One region of the Stenotrophomonas sp. 82F1 genome, then DNA from elsewhere that is predicted to be linked to it. Evidence: riboswitches for the same ligand, from Rfam matches in the RefSeq annotation. Region 1 holds a riboswitch; the other holds the start of a gene.

Region 1 (7,830 bases):
GCAACATCAGTGCCAATGAAGCATCGCTGCTGCTGGAGGCCGTCCGCGCCAATGCAGGCATCGCCATGTTGCCGACCTACCAGGTCGCACCGTTGCTGCGCAGTGGCGAACTGATCGAACTGCTGCCCGAGTACAGCCTGGACGAGCTCGGCATCCATGCGGTGTACGCGTCGCGTCGACAGCAGCCCGCCATCATGCGGCGATTCCTGGACTTCCTCGCCGAGTGCTTCGCGAGCCCGGCCTTCCAGGATCTGGACTGGCGTCCTTCGGGCAAGGAGAACACATGAACCATGGACAGGCGTTGATCGACCACGACCGTGCCGCCTGGGACCGCCAGGCCAGCCGCGCACGCCGGATCGGCTGAAAGCGCGGGCGTACAATGGACGGCCCCACGTTGCACGAGTGAGCCGTCCCTTGTCGTATCCCTATCCGCTGGTCGTGTTCGACCTCGATGGCACGCTGGTCGACAGCGCCGCCGATATCGCCGAAGCACTGAACCGCACGCTGCAAGACATCGGCCTGGCACGCGTACCCGAAGCCACCGTGCTGGGCTGGATCGGCGACGGCGTGCGCCGGCTGGTCGAACAGGCGGTGCAGGCTGCCGGGCGCGAAATCGACCTGGCAGCGGTGATGCCGACGTTCATGGTCCACTACCGCGAATGCCTGCTGCGCAGCCCGCGGCTGTTCGATGGCGTGGTGGAAGCGCTGGCAGGATTGCGCGCGCTGAACGTACCGCTGGCCATCTGCACCAACAAGCCGGCCGCGCTGGTGCCGCCGTTGCTGCAGCACCTGGGCATCGCCGAGGCCTTCGCGCTGGTGCTGGGCGGTGATTCGCTGCCGCAGCGCAAGCCCAGCGGCGAGCCGTTGCGGCATATCGCCGCGCATTTCGAACTGCCCGTTGATGCGTGCCTGATGGTGGGCGACTCGCTTACCGATTACCGCGCCGCCGAAGACGCCGGCATGCCGATCGCGCTGGTGCGTTACGGCTATCCGCGCGGACTGGACCTGGACAACGCGCACGCTGTCGCGGTGATCTACGATCTGCGCGAGCTGCCGGGGTTGGCTGCAGGCATTCCGGTGTAGAGCCGAGCCTGCGCTCGGCTCTACAAGTAGATCGACGCCATGCGTCGATGGCATCTGGGGGCGCCGGGCAATGCCCGGCGCCCCTTTTCACTTCGGCTGGTAACGCACGCTCAGCTGGTACTCGCGACCGGGCTGGTTGAACCACGCCACGGTCTCGTACGCGCGGTCGAACACATTGGCCACCCGCGCCAGCACCGACCATGCCGGGGTCAGCGCATATTCGGCGCGCAGATCCAGCGTGCCGTAGCCGCCGACCTTCACCGCGTTGGCGGCATCGTCGTAGCGCTTGCCCGCGCCCTGCACGGTCAGCCCGGTGCGGAAATCACCGAAGCGGCGGTCGATGTCCAGGCGCGCGGTCTGCTGCGCACGGCGTGCCAGCCAGTTGTCGAACTGCGCGCTGCCGCGGGTGCGGTTGCGCGGATCGGTGAAGCTGAGCTGCGCATTGATGTCGAAGCCGGCCACGGTGGCGCCGCCGGTCAGTTCCGCACCGCGGATGCGTGCCTTTTCGACCTGCTGCATGCGGAAGGTGGCCGCGTCATAGGTGATCAGGTCATCGATGCGGGTCTCGTACACGTCCAGGCCCCAACGCCAGCCCTGGCCCTGCTGCGAGATGCCGAGGTTGGCACTCTTGGACTTCTCCGGGTCCAGCGTCGGCACGCCGCTCCATGGGTCGTACAGGTCGCTGAAGGTCGGCGCCTTGAACGCGGTGCCGTAGCTGGCGTTGGCGCGCAGGCCATGGCCCAGCTCCATCGCCCAGCCGAGGCTGCCGGTGGCGTGGTTGCCGAACTGCTGGTTGTCGTCGTTGCGCGCGCTGGCCTGCAGCTGGTGACGGCCGAAACGCGCCTGGTACTGCAGGAACACGCCGGTATTGCGGCGGCTGTCGACCAAGTAGCCGGCGCTGCTGCCGTCCAGGTTGTCTTCGCTCCAGTCCACGCCGGCGCTGAGCAGCTGGCCTTCGGCCACACCGAGGTCGGCCTGCAGCGAAGCGCTGTCACGGTGCGTCTGTGCGCTGCCGCGTGCACCGAAATCACCGAAGTTGTCGGACTCGTAGTCGCTGCGGCCGACATTGGCAGTCAGCGTCAGCCGCTCGGACGGGGTGTAGCGCACCTTGCCGGCCAGCACCTGCTGGCGGGTCTCGGAGTAGTTGTAGTAGCCGTCGTAGTGGTTCTTGCCGTCGGCACGCAGGGCGCTGCCTTCCACGGTCCACTGGTCGCTCAGGTTGTACCCACCACGCAGGCTCTTGGACAGGTTGCGGTAGCCATCGCGGTCGGGTTCATCGGCGAAGCAGCCGGTGAACAGCGTGGCCGAACCGCGGCAGGCATCGATGCCGTCCGAATGCTGGTAGGCGATGTCGGCGCCGAACCAGCCGCGTTCGGTGCCACCGCCGATGCCGCCACTGGCTTCACGCAGGCCGTTGCTGCCGCCCCCCAGCTGGAAGTGCGGCGCGAAGTCGCCCTGGTTGCGGCGGGTGAAGATCTGGATCACGCCACCGATGGCGTCGGCACCGTACAGGCTGGACTGCGGGCCGCGCACGATTTCCACGCGCTCGATCTGCGCCAGCGGCAGGTCCTGGTACATCGCCAGGCCGAGATCGGCGCTGTTGATGCGCACGCCATCGACCAGCACCACGGTATGCGAGGAGTTGGTGCCACGCAGGAACAGCGAGCTCTGCTTGCCCAGGCCACCGGCATTGGTCAGGTTGATGCCGGCGCGTCCCTGCAGCAGTTCCTGCAGCGAGGTGGCCTGGCTGGATTCGATCTGCGCACGGTCGATCACCTGCGCAGGCGCGATGCTGTCCTGCAGGGCGATCGGCGTGCGGGTGGCGGTGACCAGCACCTGGTCGAGGTCGGCGGCACCATCATCGGCCAGGGCCAATGCAGGAAGTGCGGCCAGCACGGCCAGGGACAGCATTCGGGACTGCAGTTTCATCGGGGGACTCCAGGTGCCGCGCACGCCCGCGCAGCGAAGGGGAGGAGTCACAACAGGCAGGCACGCGCCGATGCCGCGGCCATCGCCACAGGCATCCAGCGCCATGCCCACCGCATCGCGACCTGAGGCTTCCGGGCCGGTCTCCGGGCTCGCCGCCGGGTGGCCCGAGGCCACCGTCCAGGCGCCTTCCCATGCCTGCGGCACAGTGGCGGGTTGCCTGGAACTGACGTGCTTACCGTTGCGGGGGCAGCGCCGGCATGGCGTGTTGTCACGCGTCACCGGCTTCCCGTTTCAACCTGCCGGCAGGGCCGCAGGTCACCTGGAAGTGCGCGCAGTCTACGGCATCGCGGCCGACCCGTAGCGTTGAACCTGCGCGCCTGGACAGGCGCGAATGCACCTGCACGGTGCAGCAGACCTGCGCCAGCGCCTAGAATGCAGCTCGAATTATCGTGGTGCCGTTGCCGATGTCCGTCTGTTTTCCGCTGTTCCCGCGCCGCCCGTACTGGGCACGCGCATGATCCTCGACCTGGTCCGCCATGCCGGCAACGGTCGTGATGAGTTCCTTGATGGCCGCAGCGATCCGCCGCAGCTGGCCCGCTTGCCGCAGGAGCTGGTCGATGCCTATGCCGGGCAGTCGTGGGAACGGGTGATCAGTTCGCCGCGCCTGCGCTCGCTGCATACGGCGATGGCACTGGCCACACCGCGCGCGCTGGACGTGGAGACGGACGAGGAGTGGGAAGAGCTGGATTTCGGCGACTGGGATGGCCAATCGCTGTTCGACCTGCCGGAAGCCGCGTTGGCCGCCTTCCACGCCGATCCGCACGCGTTTCCGCCGCCGCATGGCGAGAGCTGGGGCCACTTCGAACGGCGCATCGCACGCGCGCTGGATCGACTGCTGGATGACGACGACCCGGCGCCGACGGTCGTGGTCAGCCACGGCGGTCCACTGCGCATGGTGCTGTCGCAGGTGTGTGGCCTGCCGATGTCGCTGTGCTGGGCGCTGCGCATCGACCACGGAACACGCCTGCGGGTGTGGGTCGAGCGCGGTGAAACGGGACTGGTGGGCGAGCTGCTGGAACTGCAGCAGCCCTGACGAATCCGGTAGCGCCGGGCCATGCCCGGCGGATTCCACATCACCCGCGCTACGCGCTCGCCGGGCATGGCCCGGCGCTACCGATCAATCCTCGTCGGTGCTTTCGGCCGCGCTTTCTTCGCCGTCGTCCTCGGCGTCGAAGCGCTGCTCATGCACCGGGCCTGATGCCGGACCTGCCGCCTTCAGCGGATGCACGGCGATACGCGCTTCGTAGTCCTGCACCAGCGCGGTGCGCTGCGCTTCGCTCAGTTCCTGCCAGTGGCAATCCAGCAGCGCACCTTCCAGCGAATACAGCAGGTTGAGGCTGGGCTTGAAGCCGGCACGCTTGACCTTGACGAAGGCGCCGACGGCACCGATGGCAACCAGATCCTCGCGGCTGCGCAGGCCCACTTGGCGCAGCCATGCCGCACTCTTCGGGCCGATGTTGCGCAGCTTGACCGCGCTCACGCCAACGCCCCGACGAACACCTGGGCGATGGCTTCCAGACCGGCCTGGTCTTCAGCATCGAAGCGGCCGACGACCGGGCTGTCGATATCGAACACGCCGATCAGCTCCTCACCCCGGACCAGCGGCACCACCAGCTCCGAGCGCGATGCGGCATCGCAGGCGATATGGCCGGGAAAGGCCTCCACGTCTTCGATGCGCTGGGTCACGCGCTGGCTGGCGGCCGCACCACACACGCCCTTGTCCAGCGGAATGCGCACGCAGGCCGGCAGGCCCTGGAACGGACCGACCACCAGTTCCTTGCCGTCATACAGGTAGAAGCCCACCCAGTTCAGGTCGGGCAGGGCGTGGTAGACCAGTGCAGCGAGGTTGGCCGCATTGGCGATGCGGTCGGACTCGCCGTAGACCAGGCCACGGGCCTGTTCCAGCAGCTGGGCGTATTGTTCCGGCTTGCTGCCGGTGAGCGAGGCGTTGGCGAACATGGCCGCAGTCTAGCAAGCGTGCCGGGCCGGCGATAATGCACACACTGTTTCCCCGTTGGAGCCCATCGATGCCGTTGCCCGCCACGCTGCCGCCTGCCCTGTTCGTCACCGGCACCGATACCGAGATCGGCAAGACCGCCGCCAGTACCGCGCTGCTGCACGCGCTGCGCCGGCGCGGCCTGCGCGCGGTGGGCATGAAGCCGGTGGCCAGCGGCAGCCACGATCCGGGGCAGGGGCTGCGCAACGACGACGCGCTGGCGCTGCAGGCCGCCAGCCTGCCGGTGCCGGACTACGCCGATCTGAACCCCTACGCATTGCGCCAGCCGTTGGCGCCGGAGCTGGCGGCGGCAGAAGATGGCGTGCACATCGAACTGGCCCCGATCGTGGCGGCCTTCGAACGCCTGCGCGCACAGGCCGACGTGGTGGTGGTCGAAGGCGTGGGCGGCTGGCTGGCGCCGCTGTCGGCGCAGCTGGACCAGCGTGATCTGGTGCGAGCGCTGCGGCTGCCGGTGGTGCTGGTGGTCGGCATGCGCCTGGGCTGCGTCAACCACGCGCGGTTGACCGCGCAATCGCTGCAGGCAAGCGGCGTGGACTGCGTGGGCTGGATCGGCAACCACATCGATCCGTCGATGCAACGCCAGGATGAGAATTTCGCGACCCTGCAGCAGCGCCTGCCGATGCCCTGCTGGGGACGGCTGCCGCATCTGCCGGAAGCCGGTGGCGAAGCATTGAGCACACACCTGCACGACGCGTGAGGGTAGCGCCGGGCCATGCCCGGCGAGCGCGCAGCGCGGCAGGCAGAGAAGCCGCCGGGCGTGGCCCGGCGCTACCGATCCATCAGCGTGCCACCAGCTCCCGCGCGATCGCACCCAACCGTTCCACCGCACCGATGAAGCGCGCGTCCAGGGTCTGGCAGCACGACAGCCGCAGGCAGTGCCGGTACCGCGCGCCACGCGAATACACCTGGCCCGGCATGAACACGATGTCCTCTGCCAGTGCGCGCTCGAACAGTTCACGGGTGTCCACGCCCGGCAGTTCCAGCCACAGCAGGAAGCCGCCCTGCGGCTCGGTCGCGCGGGTGCCGGCAGGGAAATGTTCGGCCACCAGTTGCCGCAGGCGACCGACCTGTTCGCGGTACAGGCGGCGCATGCGATGCAGGTGGTGCTCGTAACTGCCTGCTTCCAGGTAGGCGGCCACCGCATCACCGAGCAGCTGCGGTTCGCCGCCGGTGGACTGGAATTTGAGCAGCGCGATGCGTTCGGCGAAGCGTCCTCCATCGAGCCAGCCGATCCGGTAGTCCGGCGCCAGCGTCTTTGAAAAGCCACCGACCACCATCACCCAGCCATCGCGGTCGAACGCCTTCAGCAAGGGGGCCGGCGGCTCGCAGAACTGCAGTTCGGCATACACCGCGTCTTCGATCAGCGGCAGCTGGCGCGCGTTGACCAGCTCGGCAAGGCGTTGCTTGTCGGCGATCGGCATCGTGCAGCCAAGAGGGTTGTGTACGGTCGGCATCACCACCAGCGCCGCCAGCGGTGTGTGCTCCAGCAGTGCGTCCAGCGCATCCACGTCCAGACCGCGCTGCGGATGGGTGGGCAGTTCGATCGGCTGCAGGCCGAGGGTGGTCAGCAACGGGTACAGGTTGAAGTACGAGGGCGCCTCGATGCCGACGGCATCACCGGCCTGGGTGACTGCGCGCAGCGCCAGCTGCAGTGCCTCCATCGCGCCGTGGGTCAACAGCAGGCGATCGGCATGGGTATGCAGGCCCAGCCGGGGCCCACGCCGCACGATCTGCGCCAGCAGGCGCTGCGAACCGTTGGGACGGGCGTAGGTTTCCACGGTCTGCTGACCATGGCGCAGAACCTGCGCGGTGTGCCGGGCCAGCTGCGCGCCCGGGTAGAACTGTCGTCCGCGTGGGCCGGCAAAGGCCAGGTCGACCACACCGGGGCGGCGCTGTGCTTCCAGCACGCGGGCCATCAGCACCTGCTGCAGCGGCGCGGTCGGTGCGGACGGAGCATCGCGCAGCGATCGCTGCGGCGCCGACAATCGTGGCGCGACTTCGAAGCCGGCCTTCGGCCGCGGAATGACCAGCCCTGCATCTTCCAGCTGGCGATAGGCCGCAATCACGGTGTTCAGGCTGAGCTGGCGCTGCGAAGCCATCTGCCGCAGCGACGGCAACCGGCTGCCGACCGGCAGGCGCCCGCCGTGGATGGCTTCAGCCAGCTCGTCCGACAGCCGCTGGTAGCGGGGTGGGATCATCGTGGTGGTGTCTTCTGTATCCATCGACTCGACCCGCATCTGGTTCTGTACCCATGATGCCGACGAGCCTAGCATGTCGTTGTCGGCCGGGCCTGATCGGGGCCGGGTCGATACTTCCCAAGCGCACGGCCCTGTGGCCGTGCGTCTTTTTCTGTTGTGTGTAGAGCCGAGCCCATGCTCGGCTGCTCTTCCGCCAACAGCAGCCGAGCATGGGCCCGGCTCTACAGAAGAGGGGGTCACCGCATCGGTACCAGCGCCGGATCGCGCCGGTACAACGCCGGGAACTGCTTGCCCAGCGCGGCCAGCTTGGGCGCGTCGTAATAGCGGATGTACGCGGCCTGCGGGTAGTTGCTCATGTAGTTCTGGTGGTAGCTCTCGGCGGGGTAGAAGCGCTGTCCACTGCCCACCTGGGTAACGATCGGCGCGCGGTAGCTGCCGGCCTGGCCGAGCTGGCCGATGTAGGCGCGGCTTGCTGCCAGCTGGCGCGTGTCATCGACGAAGATCGCCGAGCGGTACTGGCTGCCGTGATCGGGTCCCTGGCGG
Region 2 (7,830 bases), on a different contig from region 1:
TCCAGCGGCGCGATCTGGAACACCGCGATGGCCAGGCACAGCAGCTTGCGCGGCCAGCCGGCGTTGCCGGTCAGCACCACCAGCAGCCGATACGCAGCGCGCGCGCCAGCGGCCGGCTGGAACAGGCTGTAGATGAATCCACGCCGCGACAGCTGTGCCGACACCGCCGACAGGCCGCCATATCCCGCATCGCCCGGCAGGTGTTCGCCCAGTTGCTGGCGGCGGTCGCCGTATGCCGCAGCGGCGGCCACGGCAGCGGCGATCGCACCGGCCGAGGTACCACCGATGCTCTTGAAACGGTATTCGCGGGCCAGTGCGAGCACCGCGTTGGGATACACGATGCCGCTGGTGATGCCGCCTTTCATGACCAGATCGCAGTACTTGTCTGCCACTACCCTTCCCCCGCTTGCCAACGGCGCGCCGCAGCGCGTATTGCCATCCCTGGACCGGTGAGACCTGCCTGTCATTGCCATAGCGCCTGGACGTCGGGCACGGGAACGTGTGAAAGATTCCCGTCCAACGCCAGGAATGCAGTATGACGTGGCGCCCTCTCACTGCCTGAGACCACCGCCGCAGTTGTGCAGGCACGTCGCCGGCAGGCAGCCGCCATGCCGTGCTGGCAGCTGTCTGACACCACTGGCGGATACTTGACCGGCGGCACCGAAGGCGTAGCATCTGCAGCAAGCCAAGGGACAGACCCTTCGCTGCCACAACGACATGAGGGATTCTCATGGAATTCGACTATCTCGTCTTCATCGGGCGTTTCGAGCCCTTCCACAACGGCCATGCCGCCGTTGCCCGCCTTGCCCTGAGCAGGGCCCGCAAGCTGATCTTCCTGGTCGGCTCTGCCGATACCCCCCGCAGCCTGCGCAATCCATGGACCGTGGCCGAACGCGCCGTGATGATCCAGGCCGCCCTCGATGGCAACGCCGATCGCCTGCTGATCCAGCCACTGAGTGACCACCTGTACAACGAAGCACAGTGGATCGCCAGCGTGCAGCGCCATGTGGCCGAAGCGCTGCGCAGCGATGGCGCCGCATCCGATGTGAAGGTCGGCCTGATCGGCATGGACAAGGATGCTTCCAGCTACTACCTGCGGGAATTCCCGCAATGGCCGCTGGTCGACGTGCAGCACACCGCAACGTTGTCGGCCACCGAGCTGCGTCGTTACCTGTTCGAAGCCGGCGACGTGGACTTCCACGGTGCACTGCTGATGCTGCGCGGCAATGTACCGGCACCGGTGTACGACATGCTCGAGGCGTTCCGCAGAAGCTCGCCGGCCTACGCCCAGCTGGTGGCCGAGTACCGTTTCATCGAGCAGTACAAGGCCGCCTGGAAGGATGCGCCATACGCACCGACCTTCGTCACCACCGATGCGGTGGTGGTGCACTCGGGCCACGTACTGCTGGTCCGCCGTCGTTCGGCACCGGGCAAGGGCCTGTGGGCGCTGCCCGGCGGCTTCGTCGGCCAGGAACAGAGCCTGCTCGACAGCTGCCTGCGCGAACTGCGCGAGGAAACCCGGCTGAAGATTCCACTGCCGGTGCTGAAAGGCTCGCTGAAGGGCCAGCAGGTGTTCGACCACCCCGAGCGCAGCCAGCGCGGCCGCACCATCACCCATGCCTTCCACTTCGAATTCCCCGCTGGCGAACTGCCGCCGGTGCGCGGTGGCGACGACGCCGACAAGGCGCGCTGGATTCCGGTCAGCGAGGCGCTGGACATGGGCCCGCAGCTGTTTGAAGACCACCTGCACATCCTGGAGTACTTCCTGGGCCGGGGCTGATCCGACCGGGCCCTGCAGAACCCGTTTTCCCCACCGGCGGACAGACCGCCGGTGCCACTCGACGCGAAGGAGCTTCCGTCATGCATTACCTCGATAACCTTCTCCTCAACACCGACAGCTACAAGGCCAGCCACTGGCTGCAGTACCCGCCGGGTACCGACGCCACGTTCTTCTACGTGGAATCACGCGGCGGCCTGCACGATCGCACGGTGTTCTTCGGCCTGCAGGCGATCCTCAAGGATGCCCTGGCACGGCCGGTCACCCACGCCGACATCGACGACGCCGCAGCGCTGTTCGCCGCGCATGGCGAACCGTTCAACGAAGCCGGCTGGCGCGATATCGTCGACCGTCTCGGCGGCCATCTGCCGGTACGCATCCGCGCCGTACCCGAGGGCAGCGTGGTGCCCACGCAGCAGGCGCTGATGACCATCGAGTCGACCGACCCCGCCGCCTTCTGGGTGCCGTCCTACCTGGAAACCCTGCTGCTGCGCGTGTGGTACCCGGTCACCGTGGCGACCATCAGTTGGCATGCGCGGCAGACCATCGCCGCGTTCCTGCAGCAGACCAGCGATGACCCGCAGGGGCAGCTGCCGTTCAAGCTGCACGACTTCGGCGCACGTGGCGTCTCCAGCCTGGAATCTGCCGCACTGGGTGGTGCTGCGCACCTGGTCAACTTCCTCGGCACCGATACGGTATCGGCGCTGTGCCTTGCACGTGCGCATTACCACGCGCCGATGGCGGGCTATTCGATTCCGGCCGCCGAGCACAGCACCATCACCAGCTGGGGCCGCGAGCGCGAAGTGGATGCGTACCGCAACATGCTGCGCCAGTTCGGCACGCCCGGTGCGATCGTAGCGGTGGTGTCGGACAGCTATGACATCTACCGTGCCATCAGCGAACACTGGGGTACCACCCTGCGCGAAGAAGTGATCGCTTCCGGCGCCACCCTGGTCATCCGCCCGGATTCGGGCGATCCGGTCGAGGTGGTCGCCGAGAGCCTGCTGCGGCTGGATGCCGCGTTCGGTCACACGATCAACGGCAAGGGCTACAAGGTGCTCAACCACGTCCGTGTCATCCAGGGCGATGGCATCAACCCGGACACGATCCACGCGATCCTGCAGCGCACCACCGATGATGGCTACTCGGCCGACAACGTGGCCTTCGGCATGGGCGGCGCCCTGCTGCAGCGGCTGGACCGTGATACGCAGAAGTTCGCCCTGAAGTGCTCGGCCGCGCGGGTGGACGGTGACTGGATCGACGTCTACAAGGATCCGGTCACCGATGCCGGCAAGACCAGCAAGCGCGGCCGTATGCGCCTGCTGCGCCGCTTGGACGACGGCAGCCTGCACACGCTGCCGCTGCCGGCCGATGGCGATGACACCCTGCCGGTCGGCTTCGAGGACGCGATGGTGACCGTGTGGGAGAACGGCCGCCTGCTGCATGACCAGCGGCTGGATGACATCCGCGCCCGGGCCGCTACCCAGCGTTGAGGACCCATCCACGCATGGCGCGGATCCCGCTGGGGGTCAGAGCCCGTTGCGGGCAACGGGATCCGCCCCCTGGGCCTTGACCGGCGCCGCCAACGCGTCCACCGTGGGCGCGCCGAAGGTATCCCTGCCATGGCTGGATGGTGGCAGGGATTTAAACGGGAATCCGGTGAAGGCGCCTCGCGCGCCCATTCCGGAGCTGCCCCGCAGCGGTGAATGGAAACGAATCCTGCCAACAGCACTGGGCTCGCGCCTGGGAAGCGGCAGGTAGTAGGTGGGCTGCGGCCCGTGTCCATCAGCCCGAATACCGGCCCCGGCCGGGGGACTCGACCGTCCCCTGACTCGACCTGGAATCTCCGCGGGGAGGTTGCCGGGGCCATCGTCGTCCTGCGCGTGCAGGTGGCGTGGCCGCGCGCGTCCTGTTCACGGTTTCCGGCCAGACCCGCTGCTGCCCACGCCCAGATGCACCCGACGATGACCGAGCTCCAACGCCCCACCCTGACCCTTCCCGACAACGGCCAGCGCCTGCTGCTGCACTCGTGCTGCGCGCCATGCTCGGGCGAAGTGATGGAGGCGATCACCGCCTCCGGGATCGACTACGCGATCTTCTTCTACAACCCCAACATCCACCCGGTGAAGGAGTACGAGCTGCGCAAGCAGGAGAACATCCGCTTCGCCGAGCAGCACAACATTCCCTTCATCGACTGCGACTACGACACCGACAACTGGTTCAGCCGTGCGCGTGGCATGGAGAATGAACCCGAGCGCGGCATCCGCTGCACGATGTGCTTCGACATGCGCTTCGAGCGCACCGCGCTGTACGCACACGAACACGGCTACGACACCATCAGCTCCTCGCTGGGCATCTCGCGCTGGAAGAACATGGCGCAGATCAACGACTGCGGCGTGCGCGCCGCCTCGCATTACGAAGGCCTGCAGTACTGGGACTACAACTGGCGCAAGGGTGGTGGTGCCAGCCGCATGGTCGAGATCAGCAAACGCGAGCAGTTCTACCAGCAGGAATACTGTGGCTGCGTGTATTCGCTGCGCGATGCCAACCGCCACCGTCGTGAGAACGGCCGCGAGCGCATCAAGATCGGCCTGCTGTATTACGGGCAGGACAACGACGCCGCCAGCAGCGATTGACGTGCGCGCGAGGGGCGGCCACGCTGGTCGCCCTTCTTCCGTTGTGCCGGACCTGCCATGACCGCCCTGCCCGCTGACGTCGCCCTGCTGGTGATCGACCTGCAGCCGGACTTCATGCCCGGTGGCGCCCTCGCCTGCGAAGAGGGCGATGCGCTGGTGGCGCCGATCACGGCACTGCTGGCCGAGCGCCGCTACCGCACCGTGGTCGCAACCCAGGACTGGCACCCGGCCGACCATGCCTCGTTTGCCAGCCAGCATCCGGGGCATCTACCCTTTGAAGCGATCCTGCTGCACGCACAGCCGCAGACCCTGTGGCCGGACCACTGCGTGCAGGGCAGCGCGGGCGCAGCACTGCACCCGGGCGTGGACTGGACCGTGGCCGACCTGATCCTGCGCAAGGGCACCCGCCAGCAGGTGGATTCGTACAGCGCCTTCCGCGAAAACCACGGCCCCGACGGCACGCGCCCGGCGACCGGACTGGCCGGCTGGCTGCACGAACGTGGAATCCGCGAGGTGCACGTGTGCGGGTTGGCACGCGATTACTGTGTGCTGTGGAGCGCGCAGGACGCGGTGAAGTCCGGCTTCCGGGTGAAGTTCCTGTGGGAGCTGACCCGCCCGGTGACCGATGCCAACGACGGCATGGTGCGCGAGGCCCTGGCGAAGGCGAGGATTGCGATCCTGTAAGCAGCATGTCGCCTCTGCCGCTTGTGTGCCTGATTCGCAACCTGCAGAATCGCGCCATCCAGCCCTCCAAGTACGCCCCCCAACAGATCGCGGGACGGCCGAACCGAGGGCTTTTCATTGGATGACGCCAGGAGGGCAAAGGTATGCCGACGGCAGTTCTCATTGATGGCGGCTACTTCATCAAGCGCTTTCGCCGCATCGAGCCCCACAACGCTTACAACGCCCAACGCGCCGCCGAGGTCGCCCACCGATGGGCCATCGCCCATCTGAAGCATGCAAGTGGCGAGCGACGGGATCTCTATCGCATCTTCTTCTACGACTGCCCGCCGCTGCGCAAGAAGATGCACAACCCGATTTCCGGTCTGTGCATCGACTATTCGCGATCCGACGAGGCGCTGTTCAGATCCAACCTGCACGAGGCACTGAAGCAGAAGCGGAAGGTCGCCCTGCGTCTTGGCCATCTCACCGACTTCAGTTCGTGGACGACCGGGTCACGAACCTTCGACGACCTGCTCAAGGGAAAGCGAACGTTCGGCGATCTTCAGGCCGACGAGCTGCAACCGAATGTGCGGCAGAAAGGCGTGGATATGCGCATCGGCATCGACATCTCGTCACTCGCCCTCAAGCGTCAGGTCCGCCAGATCATTCTGATGGCGGGTGATGCTGACTTCGTGCCGGCCGCGAAGCTCGCCCGGCGTGAAGGCGTCGATTTCGTGCTGGATCCGATGTGGTCATCCATTCCCAAAGGGCTGAGGGAACACATTGATGGCGTACGCTCCACCTGCCCCAAGCCATTGGAGCAACAGCGGGCGCATCGCGGGCAGTTGCCGCGTGCCATCCCGGGAACCGCCAGCGCTACCTGAACACCACCGTGCGGTGCCCGTTGAGCAGGATGCGGTGCTCCACGTGCCGGCGTACCGCCCGCGCCAGCACCTGCGATTCGGTATCGCTGCCCAGCCGCACCAGCTCCCTCGGGGTCATCGCGTGGTCCACGCGGGCCACGTCCTGCTCGATGATCGGACCTTCGTCCAGGTCTTCGGTGACGTAGTGCGCGGTGGCGCCGATGATCTTGACCCCGCGTGCGTGCGCCTGGTGGTACGGCTGTGCGCCCTTGAAGCTGGGCAGGAAGCTGTGGTGGATGTTGATTGCCCTGCCCGCCAGCGCACGGCACAGCGTGGGCGAAAGAATCTGCATATAGCGCGCCAACACCACCAGATCGATGCGCTCGCGTTCGACCAGGTCGATGATCTGCTGTTCCTGCGCCGCACGCGTGTCCGCGTTCACCGGCAGGTGGTGGAACGGCACCTGGTAGGACGCCGCCAGCGCTGCGAAGTCCGCATGGTTGGATGCCACCGCGGCGATATCCACCTTCAGCTGGCCGCTATGTGCACGGAACAGCAGGTCGTTCAGGCAATGACCCTGCTTGCTGACCAGTACCAGCAGGCGTGGCCGGCGGCGCCCGTCATGCAGCTGCCAGTCCATGCCGAAGCCGGCAGCTAGCGTGGCCATGGCGGTGTGCACGGTCTCCAGCGGCAGGCCCGCATCGCGGTCGAAGTGCACGCGCAGGAAGAAGCGACCGCTCTCCTCATCGCCGAACTGCTGGGCGTCGAGGATGTTGCAGCCGTGGTCGAACAACAGGCCCGACACGCGGTAGACGATGCCGGTGCGGTCGGGACAGGAGAGGGTGAGGATGGAATCGGGGCGCATTGCCCGAGTGTAGGGCAGCACTGCGGCGTGGTGGACGATGGTCACCGATGCAACCGACTGCTTGGTACAGACCCAAGCGATACTTGGCCTTCCGCATGGCAAGCTGGTCGGTCATGAACCTGTTGCAGCTCATCCGCAGCTTCACCCGCACCGCAGAGACCGGCAGCATTGCCGCTGCGGCACGCACCCTTGGCATCAGCGCCACCGCCGTGGGCCAGAACATCAACCGTCTGGAAGCCCACCTGGGCGTACGCCTGCTGAACCGCAGCACGCGCCAGCTGGCGCTGAGCGAGGCCGGCACGGTGTACCTGGCACAGGTGCGGCATCTCGAAGCCGATCTGGCACGCGCGCAGGCCATGGTCACCGGCGACGTGGAACCGGCCGGGCCCCTGCGCATCGCCAGCAGCAGCGCGTTCGGCCGGCACGTGCTGGCACCGCTGCTGCCCTCACTGCAGCAGCGCTACCCGCAGCTGCAACTGGAGCTGCGCCTGACCGATCGCGCCGTACAGCACGGTGCCGAGGCGGTGGATGCAAGCATCCGCATCGGCGCGCAGCTGGAGGACGGGCTGGTGGCGCGGCCCCTGGCACGCATTCCGTTCGTATTCTGCGCATCGCCGGCGTACCTGCAGGCACACGGCACGCCGCTGGAACCGGCGCAGCTGGCCGCCCATCGCGGCCTGCTGCACCGCTTCCCCACCGACGGCCGGCCACTGCGCTGGGGCCTGCTGAAAGAGGGGCAACGCGTGGACGCGGCACTGCCGCCGAGCATGGTCTGCGATGACATCGATGCGCTGGCCGAACTGGCCGCTGCCGGAGCCGGCATCACCCGGCTGGCGGCGTTCGTGGCCGAGCCGTACCTGCGTGACGGGCGCCTGCAGGCGGTGTTCGGTTGCGGCAGCGACTGGCAGCCGGAACCGATGGACGTCTATTTCTGCGTCAGCGACCGCCGCGATTTCACCGCCAAGATCCGCGCGCTGTTCGAGCACCTGCAGGCCGGCCTGCCGCCGGCCTGGCAGGTGTAGTGCT

Evidence for each region. Region 1 has a riboswitch for cobalamin ahead of btuB (TonB-dependent vitamin B12 receptor). Riboswitches for the same ligand answer to the same signal wherever they lie in the genome.
Region 2: it holds a riboswitch for cobalamin, as region 1 does, so the genes downstream of both, AC13GI_RS09280 (epoxyqueuosine reductase QueH) here and btuB (TonB-dependent vitamin B12 receptor) in region 1, are expected to answer to the same signal.

What each region holds. Positions count from the first base shown of each region.
Region 1 covers NZ_JBSPUD010000012.1:15,434-23,263, forward strand. Annotated here, with positions in the region: gene AC13GI_RS12955 (LysR family transcriptional regulator) at 1-287, shown strand, start outside; gene gph (phosphoglycolate phosphatase) at 415-1,083, shown strand; gene btuB (TonB-dependent vitamin B12 receptor) at 1,171-3,012, opposite strand; cobalamin riboswitch at 3,130-3,350, opposite strand; gene AC13GI_RS12970 (histidine phosphatase family protein) at 3,527-4,105, shown strand; gene AC13GI_RS12975 (TfoX/Sxy family protein) at 4,190-4,552, opposite strand; gene AC13GI_RS12980 (GAF domain-containing protein) at 4,549-5,031, opposite strand; gene bioD (dethiobiotin synthase) at 5,100-5,786, shown strand; gene AC13GI_RS12990 (aminotransferase-like domain-containing protein) at 5,869-7,311, opposite strand; gene msrA (peptide-methionine (S)-S-oxide reductase MsrA) at 7,524-7,830, opposite strand, start outside.
Region 2 covers NZ_JBSPUD010000006.1:139,524-147,353, forward strand. Annotated here, with positions in the region: gene AC13GI_RS09265 (patatin-like phospholipase family protein) at 1-392, opposite strand, end outside; gene AC13GI_RS09270 (bifunctional nicotinamide-nucleotide adenylyltransferase/Nudix hydroxylase) at 731-1,780, shown strand; gene AC13GI_RS09275 (nicotinate phosphoribosyltransferase) at 1,861-3,270, shown strand; cobalamin riboswitch at 3,384-3,597, shown strand; gene AC13GI_RS09280 (epoxyqueuosine reductase QueH) at 3,742-4,413, shown strand; gene pncA (bifunctional nicotinamidase/pyrazinamidase) at 4,471-5,097, shown strand; gene AC13GI_RS09290 (NYN domain-containing protein) at 5,241-5,960, shown strand; gene purU (formyltetrahydrofolate deformylase) at 5,953-6,804, opposite strand; gene AC13GI_RS09300 (LysR family transcriptional regulator) at 6,918-7,826, shown strand; gene AC13GI_RS09305 (NADH:flavin oxidoreductase/NADH oxidase) at 7,830-7,830, opposite strand, start outside.